DNA from 2 places in the Allorhizobium sp. GW101-3B10 genome. Region 1 is predicted to be linked to the other one. Evidence: riboswitches for the same ligand, from Rfam matches in the RefSeq annotation. Region 1 holds a riboswitch; the other holds the start of a gene.
The links. A riboswitch is a leader RNA that binds a small molecule or an ion and turns the genes downstream of it on or off. The one in region 1 is predicted to bind FMN.
Positions count from the first base shown of each region.

Region 1 (10,463 bases):
CGTCGATGTTACGCCGCTCGTTGCGTCCACCGACATTGTAGGTCTCGCCGATGCGACCCCGCTTGGCGATGATGTCGAGCGCGCGGGCATGGTCTTCCACATACAGCCAGTCGCGGATATTGGCGCCATTGCCGTAGACCGGCAAAGCCTTGCGGTGCAGTGCATTGAGAATGACCAGCGGAATGAGCTTTTCCGGGAAATGGAAGGGGCCGTAATTGTTGGAGCAATTCGACACCACCACCGGCATGCCGTAGGTACGTGCCCAGGCCTTAGCCAGATGATCAGAGGCCGCCTTAGACGCGGAATAGGGTGAGCTTGGATCGTACGGCGTGGTTTCGGTGAAGAGGCCATCATCTCCCAGCGACCCATAGACCTCGTCAGTGGAGACATGCAGGAAGCGGAAGTTCTCCTTCGTCTCGCCGGACAGGCGCTGCCAGTGGGCGCGGGCCGCTTCCAGCATGGTGAAGGTGCCCAATACATTCGTCTCGACGAAATCCTCAGCGCCGGTGATCGAGCGATCGACATGGCTTTCGGCCGCCAGATGCATGACGCGATCAGGCTTGAAGCTCTCGAAGGCTTCGCTGATCGCGCGGCCGTCGCAGATATCGGCCTTGAGGAAGCGATAGTGATTGTTACCTTGGACGGAGGTTAACGAAGTCAGCGTTCCGGCATAGGTCAGCTTGTCGATGTTAAGGACGTCATAGCCCTTATCGAGAACCAGATGGCGCACAACCGCAGAACCAATAAAACCGGCACCACCGGTGACTATAACACGCATACGAACTTCTACTCCCCGAAGACAAATGACGCAGGCAAATCTGCCAGAACAGGCTGACGTTTATCCTTATCCGATAATATAGCACTTTCGCCAGATACAGGCCAGTCGATACCTATGGCCGGATCATTCCACAACAGACCCCGATCATGCTCGGGGCTATAATAATCTGTTACCTTGTAGCTGATGATCGTATCAGGCACGAGGGTGCAGAAGCCATGGGCGAAGCCAGCCGGAACCCAGAGCTGCTCACCATTCTCCGCCGTCAGTTCGGCCGAAACATATTGGCCATAGGTCAGCGATCCCTGACGTATGTCCACTGCGACATCCAGAAGCGCACCAACAGTGCATGACACCAGCTTCCCTTGCGCCTTTGGCGGCAGCTGGAAATGAAGACCCCGCACCGTCCCGACTTCAGCAGAAAACGACCGATTGTCCTGAACAAACCTGATGGGACCTGCATGTTCCTGAAATAGAGACTCCTTGAAGGTCTCCATGAAGTAGCCGCGGTTGTCGCCGAACTTTTTCGGAATGATCAAAATAACATCTGGAATGGCGAGTTTATTGAACAGCATAAGACCTCTACAACTTTAGGGGGAATCAGGCGTCACTCCAACGTTAAAGCACTGTTAAATCTGAAGAGGTTTTGCTGCAAGTTCAAAACCGTCCAAAGTTAAGAATTTTAGCTGAGTAGCCTCAATTGCCTTCGCGCCTGACCAAAAAAAAATTGAGTGAAATCAGCCAGTTGTGATTCCTTCGGATTTGCTTAGGATTCGATGGGGACCGCAATGGGCTGAACTGATTTCACCCGTCGCCAATATGTCCGATGGACAGAGCGTGATGCAAGTGATCTGACGGACAGGGAGTGGTCGTTGATCGCCCCGTTCATGCCGACGCCACGCAGGCTCGGTCGACCGCGCAAGACGGAATTGCGCGAGGTTGTGAACGCACTGCTTTATATCGCGTCGACCGGATGCCAATGGCGGATGCCGCCGAAGGATTTTCCACCCTATTCAACCGTGCAGGGTTACTTCTACGAATGGCGGACGACTGGCTTGTGGCTGCGGACCAACCATCACCTCGATATGGAGACGCGAGAACTGGAAGGAAAGGAAGCCTCGCCGACGGCTGGGGTGATCGACAGTCAGAGCGCCAAAACGACCGAAAGCGGCGGAATAAAATCAAGCCATTTATGTTCCGCCTCTGTTCCCTCCTCCCAAAGGACGAACGGGAAGTAGGAGCAGATGTATCCGTTTGGAAGGACGCCACTTTCCGCATTTGAGGATAGCCGGAAGAGATTGCCACGTGGCTTGAATTTGCGCCGCCCAGTGGACTGATTCCACTCCGTCGCTCACAGACGACGCGGCCGATACCGCGGGTTCCTGCATGAGAGGCTTTCGTACGCCTGACGGCACCCGAAACCCTTCACCATTGCGGTCGCTCAGCTTTCCACGGTCGAGTGCAGAAAGCAGACGTCGTCTTCTTGGGCGGAGGCGATCTAACCGTGGATGCAGCAGCAACCGATGACAATGGATGCCAAAGCAGCGCAACCTGCTTTGGCATGGCTACTCTTGCGTGTGAGGCATGGAAACACATGCGGCCGGACAAGCTAACGGGCCGCACCACGCTTAGTACTCCCTCCGCGGAAGAGTTCACTCGTGTCATGCGTCGCCGGAACAGAGTGAAGTCTTCTGACGGTTGCTACAGCAACGCAGCCCTGTTTCAGGCGGCAACAGCGGACGCAGATAAATTGTTGCGAGCCCTGTAGCGGATGAGGTCCTCAATCGAGATGAGGGGGAGACCGTGCAGTTTGCAGAACTCGATCAGGTCGGGCAGACGAGCCATGGTGCCGTCGTCGTTCGCGACCTCGCAGATCACGCCGGACGGTCTGGTGCCGATGAGACGTGCGAGATCGACCGCGGCCTCCGTATGTCCAGGGCGTCCCAATACTCCGGACGGATGAGCACGCAACGGGAAAATGTGCCCCGGTCGGGCGAAATCGTCTGGAGCCGAGGTCTCGTCCATCAATGCCCGCACGGTCGCGGCCCGATCGGCGGCGGAAATTCCCGTCGTCGTGCCGTGAATGTAATCGACTGAGACGGTGAAGGCCGTCTTCAGGTATTCCGTGTTGTTCGGAACCATCAGCGGGATGCCGAGCGCATCCAGCCGATCTCCTTCCATCGCGATGCAGACCAGCCCGCGGGCATGCTTCATCATGAATGCGATGGTCTCGGGTGTCACATGATCGGAAGCGACGATAACGTCGCCCTCGTTCTCGCGATCCTCGTCATCGACGACCACGACCATGCCGCCCTGCGCCAGGGTTTCCAATGCGTCTTCAATTGTCGAAAGTGTCATTCCAAGTGCCTTTCAAGGGTTACCGCATTTGCGGCCAAACCACGACCTTGCGGTCGCCATCCATCCCTTGGGCGAACACAGCACATTGGTCCCCCGCGACGGGAGCCTCAATGCCGATGCTCTCTTTCATCCGGACTTTAACCGTCGGCTCCGGCATCGTACCGGATCTGCTGCCTTTCACCGAGGTGAAAGCGCTCGCGGGCTCCCGGCATTGCCGGATACCGCCGGTGGGGAATTTCGCCCCGCCCTGAGAACCCTGGTAAGGTAGGGGAGAAGCCACCGGTTTTTCAAGCGCAAACTAGGCAAACGCAGCAAAATGCCGGCTGGATGTCGCAATCATCGCCGATGATCGTCGCGAAACAAAAAAAAGCACGGTGCATGACGCACCGTGCAGGCTAGGGAGGCCTTCGTTATGATGGGCTGTCACCAGCAGCAGAAACCACCGTCGACGAGGAGATCGACCCCGGTGACGAAGCTCGCGGCGCCCGAAAGCAGGAAGACGGCGGGTCCGACCATTTCGTCGACGGTCGCCATGCGTTGCATCGGGGTCTGCTCTTCGAACAGTCTCGTCTGATGCACCATCTCCGGACGCGTGTTCATCGGCGTTGCAGTGTAGCCGGGGCTGATCGTGTTGACGCGAATGCCGCGCCCCACCCACTCCATCGCCATCGATTTCGACATGTGGATCACGCCGGCCTTCGAGGCGTTGTAATGGCACTGGTTCAGACCGCGATTGACGATGACGCCCGACATGGAGGCGATGTTGACGATCGAGCCGCGACCGTTCTTCAGCATGGCGCGCGCTTCGGCCTGGCACGACAGGAAGACGCCCTTGAGATTGATGTCCATCATCGTCTGGAACTGGGATTCTTCCATCTCCTCGGCCGGATTCGCATTCGCGATGCCGGCGGCGTTGACGGCCAGCGTCAGTGGCCCGAGTTCTGCCTCCGTCCGGGCAACGGCTTCGTTGAGCGCGGCTGCCTGGGTGACATCGGCCGCTATCTCGATACTGCGGCGGCCAGCGGCCTGAACATGACGCGCGGTCGTCGAAAGGCCGTCATCCGTACGGCGGTCCAAAAGTGCCACATCCGCCCCGCATTGTGCCAGGCCGATGGCAATCCGCTGGCCGATACCGCTCCCGGCTCCCGTCACCAGCGCCACGTTGCCCGAAAGATCGAAGAGCTTCGGCGCGTTCAAAGTCATGTCCGACATGGATGTTTCTCCTGCAAATCAGATCGTGGCCAGTTCCATGACCGACACGTCGTTGGCGTCGGCGCGGTCGAGGATACCCGCCTGTTTTCCTTGTGCCATCACCATGATCCTGTTGGAGACGCCGAGGACCTCCTCCAGATCCGAGCTGACCACGATGACGGCGATGCCCTGGCGGGCCAGTTCCATGATGGTGTCGTAGATCGAGGAGCGCGCGCCGACGTCGATGCCACGCGTCGGCTCGTCGAGAACCACCACCTTGGGGTTTCGCGCCAGCCACTTGGCGAGCACGACTTTCTGCTGGTTGCCGCCCGAGAGTTCTCCGGCATTCTGCTCGCCGCGGCCCTTGACCCCGAATCTCTTGACGTAGGTGGCGGCGAAATCGCCAAGCCGCCTGGACGTCACCCATCCCGTCTTCGAAACGGCATCAAAATTGGCGTAGCCGATGTTTTCCGTGATCGAGTGTTCGAGGACGAGGCCTTGGAGTTTGCGGTCTTCCGGCACGAGAACCACGCCGTTGCGGATCGCATCGCGCGGTGAGCGCGGCGTGATGACCTTGCCATTGAGGACGACCTCACCGGTGGCGATCGGGTCCGCGCCGGTGATCGCGCGCACGAGCTCGGTGCGGCCGGCCCCAACGAGGCCGGCAATCCCGAAGACTTCGCCCCGCTTCACCGCGAAGTCGATATTGCGAAACGTCCCGGATGGGGACGAGAGGCCGCGGACCTCGAGCATGACATCTTCACCGGGAACAGGGACGGCCGGAAACATCCGGTCCAGCGACCGGCCGACCATGGCCTCGACGATGGTGCGGACGGGTACGTCGCCGCGATCGAATTCCTGTACCTTGGCGCCGTCGCGCATCACCACGATGCGGTCGGCGATCTGCCGGATCTCTTCCAAGCGGTGGGATATGTAGATGATGCCGACGCCGTCGGCCTTCAGGCGCTCGATCTGCCTGAAGAGAAGCTGGGTCTCTTCGCCCCCCAAGGCGGCGGTCGGCTCGTCGAGAACGAGCAACCGGGCATTCAGGGTCATTGCCTTGGCGATTTCGATCAGTTGTTGCTTGGCGGTCGACAATCCCTCGACCAAACGGCGCGGTGAAACGTCGAGCCCGAGCCGTTGGAGACCGGCATGGGCCCGTTCCTCCATGGCCTGGCGATCGACGCGTCCACCCTTGGTCAGGTAGCGACCGACAAAGACATTCTCGGCGATGGACAATTGCGGCAGGAGCTTCAGTTCCTGATGGATCATGCCGACGCCCGCATCCATGGCGGCGCGTGGGGTGGCCGGCGCGTACGGCGCGCCGAACCATGTCATCTGGCCTGAGGTAGGCTCAACGGCGCCGGAAATGATCCGCGAAAGGGTCGATTTTCCGGCACCGTTTTCACCCAGCAGCGCCACGACTTCACCCGCTCTCACATCGAGGTCGATGCCGTGCAGGACCTCGAGCGATCCGTAGACCTTGCGGATCTGCCGGAGCGAGAGGATGGGAGGCAGGTCATTGGCAGTCATGGCGCTGTCTTCCGGTCGTGATCAGGGATGCTCGGCGACGAACTTTGCAGCGTTTTCCGGCGTGGTCAGGAAGCCCGGAAGCAACTGTTCGGCTGGGAGCTTCTCGCCGGCTGCGAGCTTGATGGCACTGTCAACGGCCAGACGGCCGATGCCCCGGACCTGCTGCGTCGCGGTCGCGTCAAAGCCGCCCTGGGCAAGGATCGGCAGGGCCGTCGTGTCGCCGTCGAAGCCGCCGACATAGACGCGCTGCGAGACGCCGGACACCTTCACGGCCTGCGCAGCACCGAGTGCGAGACCATCAGCCTGGGCGAAGATCAGCGAAACGTCCGGATGGGCCTGGAGCAGGTTCTGGCCGATGTTTAGGCCCTCGGCCTGCGACCACTGCTCGCTCCACTGCTCGGCGACGAGTTCGACGCCGGCGTTTTCGCCGATCGCCTTCTGGCAGCCCTTGGTACGCTCGACTTCCGGCGTCGTGCCCTTCTGGCCGTGGATCATCAGCATTTTGCCCTTGCCACCGGCAAGGCCGATGATGTGCTTGCAGACTTCATAAGCCGAGGTGGCGTTGTCGGTCGCGATGAAAGTGTCGCCGGGAGCTTCATCGGCATTGCGGTCGACGTTGACGACCGGGATGCCTGCTTCCTTGGCAAGGCGCGTTGGAACGGCGGCAGCGGCAGCACCAGCCGGAATATAGATGAAGGCGTCGATTTCCTGCGTCAACAGGTCCTGCACCTGGCTGACCTGGGTCGCGCTGTCGTTCTTTGCGTCAACGGTGATGACCTCGATGCCCTTCTCCTTGGCATAGGCCTCGACTCCGATCTTGATCTGGTTGAAGTAGTCGGCCTGCAGGTTCGAGACGGCGAGCCCGATCTTCTTCACCTCCTCGGCGGACGCGCCGAGCGGGTTCAGGGCAGTCGTCGCCAGCGCTGCGGCGGCCAGAAGCATGGTCTTGAGTTTCATGGTAGATCTCCTCCGTTGTTTCGGGACCCCGCTACCATCGCAGGACCGAAGGTTTGCCTGGCATTTGCCCGGCGGTGAACTGGCGGCATTGCCGCCAAACTGATGCGTCGCCGAAGCGTCACTTCCTCTTGATGGCTTCAGCCGCGACAGCGAGTGCGATGACGACGCCGATGACGACGGCCTGCGTGAAGGGCGAGACCCCGAGAAGGTTCAGGCCGTTGCGCAGCACGCCGATGATCAAGACGCCGATGATGGTTCCGAGAATGCCGCCTTTGCCTCCACTGAGGCTCGTTCCGCCGATGACGACGGCTGCAATGGTGTCGAGTTCATAAGAGACGCCGGCAGTCGGCTGGACCGAGTCGAGGCGCATGGCGAGAACCACGCCCGCGAGACCCGCAAGCAGACCGGAGACGACATAGACGCCGATCGTGTAGAGGCTGACGCTGATGCCGGCGAGTCGGGCGACTTCCTGGTTGCCGCCGATCGCGTAGAGCGAGCGACCGCCCGAGGTGTAGCGCAGATAGATCCAGCCGAGCACGAAGACGACCAGCATCACGGCCACGGTCAGTGTCAGGAAGCCGCCGTAACGGGTATAGGCCAGGAGGCTGAACCATGAGGGGAAGCCGACGATCTGCTGTCCGTCGGTGATCATGTTGGCGAGGCCGCGCGCCACCGACATCATCGCAAGCGTGGCGATGAAGGCCGGCACCCCGAGCGCCGTTATGAGTATGCCGGATATTGCGCCCGTTGCGGCTGCAACTCCCAAGGCGATCAGGATGCCCACGGGTAAAGGAAGGCCCACCTGATTGGCCAGATAGCCCATCACCATCATCGTCAGGGCGAGAACCGAACCAACGGCCAGGTCGATGCCGCCGATCAGGATCACCATGGTCATCCCCACGGCCATGATGCCGAGGACGGTGATCTGGTCGAGGACGTTGAGAAGGTTACGGGCCGACATGAATTTGTCGGTGGCGAACGAGAGAAAGATGCACAGGAGGATGAGCCCGATCAACGGGCCGGTCGTCCCCCTCAGTGCCGACAGGGCATTCGCACCTGCGCCGCGCTCCTGGTCTGTCGCTGATACCGACATCCACTCCTCCCATGCTGATACCGGCTTGTCGATCGACGGTATAAATATTCACTACTGTGTGTAAATTCGTATCGCAAGGATCCTTGGGCTGTCAACTGTCGATTCTCGATGCGTCCGAGAATTAATTCCCGGCGCCCGGCTTGACAGGAGAAGATGAGATGCAATTATATGACGTACGGTATATTTATTCACGATGAGGTTTCCATGCAGCCAAATGATCTCGACCGCATTGCGAGGCAGATACGCCTGCGCGATCTTCAGGCGGTTTACGAAGCTGGCGCTGGCCATATCGGCGGTGAGATGTCGGCGATCGACATCCTGACGGCGCTGTTTTTCCAGGTTCTGAGAATCTGGCCCGATCAGCCCAAACACCCGGAACGGGACCGCTTCGTGCTGTCGAAGGGGCATGTCGCCCTGGCACTTTACGTGACGCTCGCGAAACGCGGCTTCTTTCCTGAGGACGAGATATCAACCTTCCTGAAGCCTCATTCGCGTCTCAATGGACATCCGAACTGCAACAAGGTTCCGGGCGTCGAGACCAACACCGGGCCTCTCGGGCATGGCCTGCCGGTCGCGGTCGGGATGGCGAAGGCCGCCAAGCTCACCGGCGCCGCCTACCACACCTATGTGCTGACCGGTGACGGCGAGATGCAGGAGGGCTCCAACTGGGAAGCGATTTCGTCAGCCGCCCAGTTCGGCCTCGACAACCTGACCCTGATCATTGACCACAACCGTTTCCAGCAGGGTGCCGCCCTGAGCGACACCAACGACATGGCGCCGTTCGGCGCCAAGCTTTCGGCTTTCGGCTGGGATGTCACGGAAATCAACGGCAACGCGATGGCCGAAATCGTCCCGGCACTTCAGCATCGGTCTGCTCGCCCGCATTGCATCGTCGCCCACACGAACAAGGGGCATGGGATTTCCTTCATGCAGGACAAGGTGGATTGGCATCACAAGGTGCCGAATGCCGAACAATACAAGATCGCCTTGGCCGAGCTCTCGGAGGTGCTTTGATGAACGCCGTGACCATCACAGAAAAACTGCATGACTGCCGCGACGCCTTCGTGGCGGTGTTGGAGCGCCTGGGTGCCGAAAACTCGAAAGTCGTCGCCGTGTGCAATGACTCCGTCGGCTCCTCGAAACTCGGCGGCTTCAAGTCCAAATGGCCCGAACGCCTGGTCAATGTCGGCATCGCCGAGCAGAACATGGTCGGCGTCGGCGCCGGACTTGCGAACGGCGGTCTCCTGCCTTTCGTCTGCGGCGCTTCATGCTTTCTTACCGGTCGCTCGCTTGAGCAGGTGAAGGCCGACATCGCCTATTCGAACGCCAACGTGAAACTGGTCGGCATCTCGTCGGGCATGGCCTATGGCGAACTGGGCCCGACGCATCATTCGATCGAAGACTTCGCCTGGATGCGGGTGCTGCCCAATCTTCCGGTAGTTGCGCCCTGCGATTCGATCGAGACGGCAGCGGCCGTCGAATGGGCCGCCCGCTACGAGGGGCCGGTTTTTCTCCGGCTGTCGCGCGTGGGTGTTCCGGATCTGCTGCAGCCGGGCCACGTCTTCGAACTGGGCAAGGCGAACCGCCTGCGCGACGGAGATGCCGTGACCCTGATTGCCAATGGCACCCTGACCCACCGGGCGATGAAGGCTGCCGCAATCCTTTCCGCCCGCGGTATCGAGGCGCGTGTTCTCAACATGGCGACCGTGCGTCCGATCGATGTCGACAGCATCGTATCCGCCGCGCGCGACACGGGCGCGATCCTGACGGCCGAGGAACATTCGGTCTATGGTGGCCTCGGATCCGCCGTGGCGGAAGTCGTCGTGGCGGAGGCGCCCGTGCCGATGAAGATCCTCGGTGTGCCGGGCATCTTCGCGCCGACCGGATCGGCAGAGTTCCTGCTCGACGAATTCGGCATGTCGCCCGAGGCGATGGCCACGGCAGCGGAAGAACTGCTGGTGCGTAAGAGCGGCCGCAGCTAACAGCTGCCAAAAGATATTGGGATGCCGCCATGATGATGGGCGGCATCCTGCAGCATTCGGAGCCCACATGATCACCGCCATTCTCGCCATCGACCAGGGAACCACCAACTCGAAGGCCGTGCTCGTCTCGACCGAGGGCGAGATCGTGGCGCGCGGCACTTCTCCCGTCGGGATTTCCCATCCCCAGCCAGGCTGGGTCGAACAGAGCCCCGAGCGCGTCTGGGGATCCGTGTTGGAGGCGATTGCCGCATGTCTCGCCGCCGCGCCTGCCGCGACCATTGCCGGGATTGCCATTTCCAACCAGCGTGAATCGGTGACCATCTGGGACGGTGAAACCGGGGAGCCGCTCGGCCCGGTCATCAGCTGGCAGTGCCGCCGCAGCGCCCCCGTCTGCGCCGAGCTCAATGCCGCCGGACATTCCGCACGCGTCGAAGCGCTCACCGGCTTGCCGATCGATCCGATGTTCCCGGGACCGAAGATGAGATGGCTGCTCGACCGTGCCCCTCGCGGTCGGCAGGTGCGTCTCGGTACGATCGATTCCTGGCTGATCCACCGGCTCACAGGCGGACGGGTG
Region 1 covers NZ_JBWKZR010000001.1:3,968,267-3,978,729, forward strand. The annotation lists gene rfbB (dTDP-glucose 4,6-dehydratase) at 1-778, opposite strand, end outside; gene rfbC (dTDP-4-dehydrorhamnose 3,5-epimerase) at 787-1,350, opposite strand; partial or broken gene AC07Y0_RS19635 (transposase) at 1,523-1,956, shown strand; gene ribB (3,4-dihydroxy-2-butanone-4-phosphate synthase) at 2,498-3,133, opposite strand; FMN riboswitch at 3,248-3,392, opposite strand; gene AC07Y0_RS19645 (SDR family oxidoreductase) at 3,557-4,345, opposite strand; gene AC07Y0_RS19650 (sugar ABC transporter ATP-binding protein) at 4,364-5,857, opposite strand; gene AC07Y0_RS19655 (substrate-binding domain-containing protein) at 5,879-6,814, opposite strand; gene AC07Y0_RS19660 (ABC transporter permease) at 6,933-7,907, opposite strand; gene AC07Y0_RS19665 (transketolase) at 8,112-8,921, shown strand; gene AC07Y0_RS19670 (transketolase family protein) at 8,921-9,889, shown strand; gene AC07Y0_RS19675 (FGGY family carbohydrate kinase) at 9,960-10,463, shown strand, end outside.

Region 2 (10,463 bases), 1.8 Mb from region 1:
CGAGATGACGTAGCGCGGTTCCGGCATCTGGTCGTAGACCTTGCGGAGCGCGGGCGCCATCTTGTTGGTCAGCGTGCCGGCGACGATCATCACGTCGGACTGGCGCGGGCTGGCGCGCGGCGCGAAGCCGAAGCGTTCGACGTCATAACGCGGCATGGAGAGCTGCATCATCTCGACCGCACAGCAGGCGAGACCGAAGGTCATCCACATCAGCGAGCCGGTGCGCGCCCAGTTGATCAGCTCGTCGGTCGAGGTGACGAGAAAGCCCTTGTCGGCGAGCTCGTTGTTGATCTCGCCGAAGAAGGCATCGTCGGAACCGATCGGCTTGCCGGTATTGGGATCGATGATCCCCTTGGCCTGCGGCGCAACCAGCGTCGTGTTGGACTGGCTCACTCCCATTCGAGTGCCCCCTTCTTCCATTCATAAATAAAGCCGATGGTCAGCACAGCGAGGAACACCATCATGGACCAGAAGCCGAACCAGCCCAGGTCACCGAACGACACCGCCCAGGGAAAAAGGAAAGCGACTTCGAGGTCGAAGATGATGAAAAGGATCGACACCAGATAGAAGCGGATGTCGAATTTCATGCGCGCGTCGTCGAAAGCGTTGAAGCCGCATTCGTAGGCCGAGAGCTTTTCCGAGTCGGGCGCCTTGAAGGCGACGGCGAACGGCGCGATCAGCAGCGCCAGGCCGATTACGAGGGCAATACCGATGAAAATGGCAATCGGAACGTAGGAACTGAGCAGTTCAGTCATCATGTCCATCCCTGCTTGTATCGAATGCCGAGCGGCAGTTCGGGCACAAGGCCAACAAGCCGAAAAGAGTGTTGCAACGAGCCGTGGTTAGCGCAGCCGGACCGCTTGTGCAAGACCGACGGAGGGCTTTTCACCCGATACCGCGAGGACTTTACCAGCCGGTAAAAACCCTGTCGCGTCAATTCGGTATATTATGACCGTGCAGCGCAACAAAACACTAGACGAAGGGGAAAGGAATGGCGCGAGTGACGGGGCTCGAACCCGCGACCTCCGGCGTGACAGGCCGGCACTCTAACCGACTGAGCTACACCCGCGCATTGTTGGATCACCGGGAGGCGATCCGACCCCTGGCGCCGCCTGAACGGCATGACGACAAGGGCAGAGATTTTGAGAATGGCGCGAGTGACGGGGCTCGAACCCGCGACCTCCGGCGTGACAGGCCGGCACTCTAACCAACTGAGCTACACCCGCGCATTTCTCAAACGAAAGCGTTGCCGCTTCGTTTCGATCGGCTAGGCCGTTCGATGAGCGGCTAACTAAGGGGTTCGGTTATTGGTGTCAAGCTCGATCGGAGACAAATCCATGACAGAGCGAAATTTGTTCGGGAGCCCTCCCGCGGCCGGATGAGGCCGGTGGAAAACTCCTCCTCCCCGCCCCCGCCCAAAACCCCGCAAAGCCGGGCTTTGGCATCGACGGGCGCCCGGGGCGGGCCAAAAAAATCAAAAAATCTTCACAAACACTCTTGCGGATTTTTGCCGATCCGCATAGATCACGGCCACCGACGCAGCCGGCAACGCCCGGCCTTGCGGAAGGGCGATTAGCTCAGTTGGTAGAGCGCCTCGTTTACACCGAGGATGTCGGGAGTTCGAGTCTCTCATCGCCCACCATTCCCTTCCCATGTGAAATACCATCCGATCCATAGCGCCCGCGTCTCACGCCAGCAGCGTGCGCAGGCGCTTCTGTTCGACCTCGTCCAGGGAAAAGTGCCACATCAGCGCGATGGCGGCCACTTTCGGCAGAATCGGCAGCCATGCATAGAGGGCGCCCAGTGCCTGCAGTGCCGTCGCGCTCTGCGACGCAGCCGGAGCGGTCGAAAAGGCGGCAAGCCCCAGCAGCGGAAACACAATGCCGGCCGACAGCGCCAGGGACAGCTTGGTGATGAAGCTCCAGGCGGCGAAATAGAGCCCTGATCGCTGCTCTCCCGATCGCACTGTGTCGTTGTCGATGACGTCGGCCTGGATGGCCGGCGGCAGCGCCAGGTCGAATCCCAACAGCAGGCCGGTCGCCACGCAGATCACGGCGAAGATGGCGACATCCCCCTCCCCGAGCAGGCCCGCGCCCGAGAAGACCAGGCAGGCAAGCGTCATGGAGATCGACCAGGCGCGGTGCTTGCCCATTCGTGCCGATGTCCACGCGGCGAGCGGAACGCCCGCGACCGCGGCGAGGAAGTAGGAAAACAGCAAGGGCCCTTCCCAGCCCGGGGCGCCCAGGCGGGCGGTGACGAAATAGATGAACAGCGAGGCGGGTATGGCATTCGCAAAGCTGTTGAGCAGGAAGGCAGCGGCCAGCCGGAGAAAGGGCCTGTTGCCGGCGAGGTGCGACAGACTCTCGCGCAGGGACAGGCGGCGCACCGACCGGTCGACCGGCTCCGGCACCCGCCAGACCGCCAGGCCGCCGGCAAGCGGCAGCATGACAGCGACGAAGACCGCGATCCAGGCGAGGCCATGAAAGGCATCGGCCCGCTCGAGCCCGCCAACGAACGGCAGCGAGATGGCCAGCAGTGATCCGACGAGCGTCGCGCCCTCGCGCCAGGCCGAGACCCGGACACGCTCGTGATAGCCGTCCGAGAGTTCCGCACCCCAGGCGGTATAGGGCAGAAGCGTCCAGGTGGCGCCGATCGAAAGCGCCGTTCCCCAGAGCGCCAGATAGACGAGGCCGGCATCGGCCGGCGGCCAGAAGAGCATGAAGGCGGCAAGGGCCGTCAAAGGCACAGAGGAGAGAAAGAACCCGCGGCGGCGACCGAATCGGCACGTCACCCGGTCGGCAAGCCAGCCGAAAAGCGGATCGGTCACGGCATCGATCAGACGAATCGCCAACAGGACCCCGCCTATGGCCGCAAGGGGAATGGCAAAGGCGGCCGCATAGAAGCTCGGCACGATGATGTAGAGCGGCAGCGCGATGGCTGCCATCGGCAGGGCCGGCAGGGCGTAGTAGAAGCAGATCAGGGCGGACTGCCGCGGCTGCGACGCCGGTTGGGTCATGTCGGGTGCTCTCCGGGCCGCCAGGGATCGACTGCGGCCTATCCCTTTACGGCAGTCGCGGCTGACTGGTTTTCGCGCCCACACTACGGCGGTGCGGACAATGGCGGGGAGCGCGGTTCAGATGAGTCGCAGGATCTTCTGCACGGGCACGGAGGCCGGCGCCCCGGCCAGAGCGAACCGGGCAAACATTCTTGCGGAGAGACGCAGCACGGCGAGCATGAATGCCAGCAACAGGCTGGCGACGGCTGCGGCGATGGCATAGAGCGCCGCGCCGATCTCGAGAATCGACCGGCCGAGGAACTTCATCACCGCGTGCGACTCATCGCCGAAGCGAGTCGCGACCCGCTGCAGCTTGCGCAGGTCCTTCGGGCCGTCGGCAATGGCCAGAGCGGCAAGCGAACTGCGCACCCCGCCCTTCGTTCCGATCGTTCCGAGCACCGTCGCGTCGTCGACGAGGGTTTGCGCCACCTTGCCGTCCACGGAACGGGCGGCCACCTTCTGAAGCCGGGCGAGGCCGAGCGCGCCTTCGTCGCTCGCCGCCATCAGTTCCGCCTTCAATATGCGGGTGTCGATGAGCTTTGCCGCATTCTTCGTCAGATAGGCGGTGAGCGGGCCAGAGATCCTGCGCGCGCGGTAGGCATTCTTCAGCACGGAGAGGCCGGCATCGGGAACGGCTGCCGCGCCCGCGGTTCCCAGCGTGGAGACGGTGAGGCCGATCCCGACGGCAGACAGCCCCAGCAGGATCGGGTCGTAGTCGTCGCCCGCCACGTAACGGTAACCCTGGACGGAGAAGTCGCGCAGATCGCCGACGCCGATGAGGTCGCTGGTCACCGAGCCGGCGATCTCCGCGCCGCTGTCGAGCGAACCGACGACGAAGCCCTTTGCCGCGCGGCTGCCGGTGAGATAGGCGCGGCCGAGCCATGTGCCTTCTGCCCGCTCCCGAAGGGCGGGAGACAGGGCGTGGCCGTTGCGGACCGCCAGATCGTAGAGGGCTACGGCATAGTCGTGGTCGCCGTCGGCGATGGCCTCTTCGATCTCCGCGACATAGGTCGTCGTCGGTGCCGCATAGAGCCGGTATTCGGCGAGGGCCGCCGGGTCGAACAGCCCGAACATCATGCCGGAGCGATAGACGGAGGTTGCGGCATTCCACACCGCCAGCCCGAGGGCTAGCAGCGAAGCCAGTCGCAGAACCTTCAAGAACGCCGATAGCAGTCTCACGCCTTCATCCCGGATTCGAGGTGCAGCAACCGAGGAGCCCTTTCCTACCGGTCCTTCACGGTGAATTTACGGCGTGCATGCCTGGCCTATCCGCTGTCGCGCGCCGTCGCCCGCGCATTCCCTTGCCCGCCCGCCCCGCCCTTGCTAACTGCAACGATGCAGAGTCCATGAACGAGGAGGATCGACATGCGACAGCATTCATTCGGCAGAACGGACTTCACCGTCAGCGACATCGGTTTCGGTGCGTGGCAGATCGGCGGCTCCTGGGGCGAGGTTTCCGAGGCCGACGGACGGGCGGCTCTCAACGCCGCACTGGACGCCGGCATGACCTTCATCGACACGGCCGACGTCTATGGCGACGGACGCTCGGAGCGCATCATTGCCGACGTGCTGAAGGCCCGCGGCGGCGCACGGCCGATGGTCGCCACCAAGGCCGGCAGGCGGCTCAATCCGCATGTGGCGGGCGGCTATACCAAGGCCAATCTGGAGGGCTTCATCGACCGCTCCCTGCAGAATCTCGGCGCCGAGCGGCTCGACCTCGTGCAGCTGCACTGCCCGCCCGCCGAGGTCTACTATCACCCGGAGGTGTTCGAGGGACTGGAAGAGCTCAAAAGCGCCGGCAAGATCGCCCACTACGGCGTGAGCGTCGAGAATGTCGAACAGGCGCTGAAGGCGATCGAATATCCGGGCGTCGTCAGCGTGCAGATCATCTTCAACCTGTTCCGCCAGCGTCCGGCCGGCCTGTTCTTCCAGGAGGCCCGGCGCCGCAACGTCGCTGTCATCGCCCGCGTGCCGCTGGCAAGCGGCCTGCTGTCCGGCAAGATCACCGCGGCGACGCAGTTCGCGGCCGAGGACCATCGCAACTTCAACCGCCATGGCGAAGCCTTCGACGTTGGCGAGACCTTTGCCGGCGTACCCCTGGAGACCGGTCTTCAGGCCGTCGAGGAGGTCCGCAAGCTGGTGCCCGCGGGCACGGCGATGGCGGCCTTCGCGCTGCGCTGGATCCTGATGCACGAGGCCGTGACCGTGGCCATTCCCGGCGCGCGCAACGCCGCCCAGGCGCAGGCGAATGCGGCCGCTTCCGACCTGCCAGCCCTTTCCTCCGACGTCATGGCTGCGGCCAAGGACATCTATGACCGGCTGATCGCCCCGCACGTCCACCAGCGCTGGTAGGCGACGCCTGGACGAAAGCCGGATCGCGAATGCAGTGGAGGCCGGGTGATTGCTCACCCGGCCTCCAATCGTCTTGGGAGGACGATGTTGGTCAGTTGGTGCCCTTGAGGTCGACCGGGAAGAACAGGGTCTCGCCCGAGGAGTCGTCGACGCCGTCATTGTCGGTCACGGCAAAGGCCTTGCCTTCGGCGTCGAAGGTGAAGCCTTCCAGCTTGTCGACGACATAGCCGTTGGTTGCGGCCTTGAGGTCCGGCAGGAAGTCGTGGACTTCCTCCTTCTTGACCAGTGGCAGTTCGCCGCCGAGCTTGGCCGGCTTCAGGTCGGCGATCGCCACGCGGTAGAGCTTCTTGAGCTTGGCCGCATCGCCGATCAGGTTGTCGCGCTCGACGATGTAGACGTGATCGCCATGGGCGGTGATTTCGGACAGGCCGACCCAGCCATCGGCACCCTTGTCGAGCGGATAGCGCACGGCGCCCCATTCCTTCGACTTCGGGTTATAGGACACGAGCTTGACCGTACCCTTCTCGTCGTCCTTCCATTCGCGCTGGACGGCCATCCACAGCGTGAGGGCGTCGCCCTCGCCGACCGAGGTGATGCCCTCGAAGCCGAAGCGGGTCTGGCCGGCGAGCAGTTCGACGGGCACGCCGATTTCAGCCTTGATCTCGCCCTTGGCGTCGACATTGTAGATGCCGTGGCCGACGAGCTTTGCCGGATCGCCTTCGGAGGCGAGCCAGAAGCCGCCCTTGCCGTCGAGCGCGATGCCCTCGATGTCGAGCTTCTGGGCCGGCTGGCCGCCACGGGTGACCGGCAGGGCCGCCGTGATGGCCGCGGGCTTCTGCGTCGCGTCAATGGTGTAAATGGTCGGCTGCATGGCGTAGAAGCTGTCGTTCACGGCATAGAGCTGGCCTGCCTTCTCGGCGTCGCCGACGAGGCCCGAGAGCGCACCCCAGCCGATCGGCGCGCCGTCGACGATTTGCGAGCGGATCGTCGGATAGGCGGCTTCGCCTTCGCCGAGTTCATAGAGCATCACATGCGAGCGGGCACCGCCGTCCTCGACGAGGTCGACCTCGTTGGCGGTGACGAACAGGTTGCGGCTCGGGATGGCGACTGCACCTTCCGGCGAAACGCCCGACGGCAGAAGCTGGACGAGTTCCGGTTCGGCGCCGGTGTCCTTGTAGACGGCGGCGATCGAGGCACGCTCGGAGAGCACGAAGAAGTATTTCTGGTCGCCGAAGGTGGCGGTCTCCAGGCCTTCGAGCTCGACGCCCTTGGACTTGGCGCGCTTGTCGGGGAAGTGGCCGATCTGGGCGATGGCCAGTTCGAGCGACGGGCCGGATTCGTAGAGGACCTTGCCGTTCTTGTCGAAGATGGTGAAGCTGCGCGAGCCGCCTTCGTAGTCACCTTCGTTGGCGACGACGAAACGGTTGTCGTCCAGCCACTTCAGGGCGTCGGGTTCGCGAAGCACGCCTTCCTTCTTGCCGGTGAACTTCAGCGCGCCGTCGGACTTGGTGTCGATGCCGGCGAGATCTATGGCGCCGGCCGAGAAATGGGTCTTCACCGTACCGGTCTTGCCGTCGACGATGGCGATGTGGTTGTTCTCCTGCAGCGTCACGGCGATCTCACCGAGGCTGTTGATCGAGACGAATTCCGGCTCCGGATCATCGGCGCTGACTTCGGCAAGGCCGGTCAGCGCGACATGCTTGATCGAAGCGCAGTCGGCAACGCCGTCCTTCAGGGAAACGATGGCGAGATCGCCCGCCGGCAGTTGCGGGAGCTTGCCCTCGTTCAGCTCTTCGTCGCGCTCGTTTTCGATGGCAATCGCGGCAAAGCTCTTGTCGGCGGAGATCGCCACCGAATCAGGCTGACCGCCGAGATCGCAGCTGGCGTCGATCGCCTTCGAAGCGATATCGACGATCGAAAGCCGGCCCGAGGGCTTGGCCTTGCTCCCGGAGGTGTTGACAGCGACGAGCGCCTTGCCGCCGGCCACGGTGACCGAGGTGGGCTCGCCGTCCATCATCAGAGCGCCGGCAGCCTTCGGGGCCTTGGCGTCGGAAATGTCGACGAAGCCGATCGCGCCGAGCGGGCTGTCGGAATAGATCAGCATCATGCCGTCTTCGGTCGCCGTGATGATCTCGGCGGAGGAGACGGACTTGGCGTCCTTGTCGGCCGGGATATTGGTGGCGACGGGGAAGGACGCAATGCGATTGAAGACCTGCTCGGCGCCGGCGGGGGCGGCAACGGAAGCCAGCAGGGCTGCGGTCAGGGCCGCGCGGGAAAAGCCATACGTCATGGGAAACCTCCTGTTTCCGTGAGAAAGGAACAGGAGGCTTTTGCGTCATGCGGATGACAGGCGGATGACAATCCGGGCGGATTGTCCGACGCCCCTCCCCGGTCAACCGGACGTCCGCTCCTTGCGCATCTCGGCCGTCATCAGGAACAGCGACGCCCCGAGGATCAGCAGCGCTCCGAGCCACAGATAGCCAGCCGGGGCATAGCCGAAGACCAGCCAGCCGGCCAGCACGTTGAGCGGCAGCTTCAGGTCGTCGAAGGGCTGCACATAGGCCGCGTCCGCCGCATTGTAGGCGAGCGTCAGCAGATACTGACCCACGACGGTCAGGAGACCGGCCGCAAGCAGCAGCGCCAGGGCAAGACCGGTCGGCACGGCAAAGCCAGAGGCGAGCGCCAGCCCGGCATTGATCGGCGTCAGGAGCACCAGCAGCCAGACGGTGATCGTCTCCGGCGGCTCGAAGGCCGTGAGGTTCTTCATCAGCAGAGACGACCCGCCCCACAGCAGGGCCGACAGGATGGGCAGCAGTGCTGCCGCCGAGAACGTATCCGCCCAGGGCTGGAGGATGATCATCGCACCGACGAAGCCGACGAGCGTCGCCGCCCAACGGGGCCAGCCGACGCTTTCGCCGAGGAAAAGCCTGGCGCCGATGATGATGAAGAAGGGCGAGGTCATGACCAGCGCGATCGCCTGCCAGATCGGCACGGTGGCAAGCCCGGTGACCCAGGCCTGTACGCCGAGCGCGGCAAGCAGGACGCGCAGAAGATGCCGCCAGGGATAGCGCGTGCGCATCGCCCGCAGGCCGAGCTTGAACAGCAGCGGCAGGGACAGCACGAGGGCAAAGCCATATTGCCAGAAGGCCGCCGAGGCCGGCGGGAAGGCCAGGGTCATGGCCAGCCACTGGGTCGCGACGTTAAGCAGGGCGAAGGCGATACCCGCCAGCACCATGTAGGAGGCTCCGGCAAAAGCGCGGGAGCGGGAGAGCGTAAGGGAGCTCTGATTCATGTTTCTTTCCTTCACAAAGGACCAACACAAATCAGGACGCATGAGGGCACTCGCGACAAGGCCCGCCTGGACGAGCCCACCCGCTTGCGCGGCCATCCGCGCGAGCGGACGGCATGCGCAGGCCGAGCCGCCGGCATCCGGACAAATCCATCCGGAAACGTGACGCCACGACCGACTGCCTCATTCTCTTTCATCCGGACTATGACCGTCGGCTCCGGAATTCAACCGGATCTGCTGACCCTCCCGGAACAGGTCCGAAAGGCGCTCGCGGGCTTGGAGGCGAACCTCCTTACCGCCGGTGGGGACTTGCACCCCGCCCTGAGAACGAATGCCGGAAAACCGGCGGTTCGAGCGATACGGCAAGCATGCGGATCGCACAAGCGCGGCAAACGAAAAAAGCCCGGCACGGGGCCGGGCTTTCACTTGGTATGGCCCGCCCTGCACCAGGCAGGGAGGCGATCAGCTGATTAGCTGTTGCAGGCGTCCTTGAGACCCTTGCCAGCCGTGAACTTCGGCACATTACGAGCCGGAATGTCGACTTCGGCGCCGGTCGACGGGTTGCGGCCCTTCGAGGCTTCGCGACGAGCAACGGTGAAAGCACCGAAGCCAGCGAGGCGAACATCGCCGCCGTTCTTCAGCTCGGCCTGAACCGTTTCGAAAACGGCGTCAACGGCGGAAGCTGCATCGGCCTTGGTGAGGCCGGCCTTCTCGGCGACCGCGGATACGAGTTCGTTCTTGTTCATGTTTCCACCCTTTCTGATTGGTATGAAACGACTCAATGGATAAGTCGGGCGGAGAATACGTATGCATCTGCCCTAAGCAACTCAAAAGCACCGCAATGGCCCGGAAAACAAGCGGTTTCGGGGAGTTTACACAAAAAAGGCTGGCATTTTTGCCAGCCTTTTTCCGTTCGATGTGCCAATTTGGCAAGACTAAGGCAAAAACCGCCTCAATGCGCCAAAGTAGCCCCTGTTTCGTCGACACCTTCGACGGTGCCGATAGCCGGTGTTTCGACCGTTCCATCCCATTCAATCGGTTCAGGTACGCGGATCAGGGCGTGACGGATGACCTCGCCCATGCGCGAGACCGGGACGATCTCAAGGTTGTTCTTGACGTTGTCCGGGATGTCCGCCAGGTCCTTGGCGTTCTCTTCCGGGATCAGAACCTTCTTGATACCGCCGCGCAGTGCCGCGAGCAGCTTTTCCTTCAGACCACCGATCGGCAGGACGCGACCACGCAGCGTGATCTCGCCCGTCATCGCCACGTCCTTGTTGACCGGGATGCCGGTCATGATCGAGACGATGGCGGTTGCCATGGCGACGCCGGCCGACGGGCCGTCCTTCGGGGTTGCCCCTTCCGGAACGTGGACGTGAATGTCCGACTTGTCGAAGCGCGGCGGCTCGATGCCGAAATCGACGGCGCGCGAGCGGACATAGGATGCCGCGGCCGAGATCGATTCCTTCATGACTTCCTTGAGGTTGCCGGTGACCGTCATGCGGCCCTTGCCCGGCATCATCACGCCTTCGATGGTCAGCAACTCGCCGCCCACTTCGGTCCAGGCCAGACCGGTGACGATACCGACCTGATCCTCGCCCTCGGCTTCGCCGTGGCGATAGCGCGGCACGCCGAGATAGTCATGGATGTTCGCGGCCGTGACGGCGACGGACTTGGTCTTGCCCTTGAGGATCTCGGTGACCGCCTTGCGGGCGAGCTTCATCAGCTCCCGTTCGAAGGACCGGACGCCGGCCTCGCGGGTATACTGCT
Region 2 covers NZ_JBWKZR010000001.1:2,171,817-2,182,279, forward strand. The annotation lists gene AC07Y0_RS10680 (NuoB/complex I 20 kDa subunit family protein) at 1-399, opposite strand, end outside; gene AC07Y0_RS10685 (NADH-quinone oxidoreductase subunit A) at 390-755, opposite strand; tRNA gene AC07Y0_RS10690 (tRNA-Asp) at 993-1,069, opposite strand; tRNA gene AC07Y0_RS10695 (tRNA-Asp) at 1,150-1,226, opposite strand; tRNA gene AC07Y0_RS10700 (tRNA-Val) at 1,567-1,642, shown strand; gene AC07Y0_RS10705 (MFS transporter) at 1,688-3,016, opposite strand; gene AC07Y0_RS10710 (hypothetical protein) at 3,134-4,234, opposite strand; gene AC07Y0_RS10715 (aldo/keto reductase) at 4,421-5,407, shown strand; gene AC07Y0_RS10720 (esterase-like activity of phytase family protein) at 5,499-7,697, opposite strand; gene AC07Y0_RS10725 (DMT family transporter) at 7,800-8,699, opposite strand; FMN riboswitch at 8,878-9,029, opposite strand; gene hupB (DNA-binding protein HupB) at 9,167-9,442, opposite strand; gene lon (endopeptidase La) at 9,649-10,463, opposite strand, start outside.
Region 2: linked by a shared signal. The riboswitch ahead of AC07Y0_RS10725 (DMT family transporter) and the one ahead of ribB (3,4-dihydroxy-2-butanone-4-phosphate synthase) in region 1 are both predicted to bind FMN.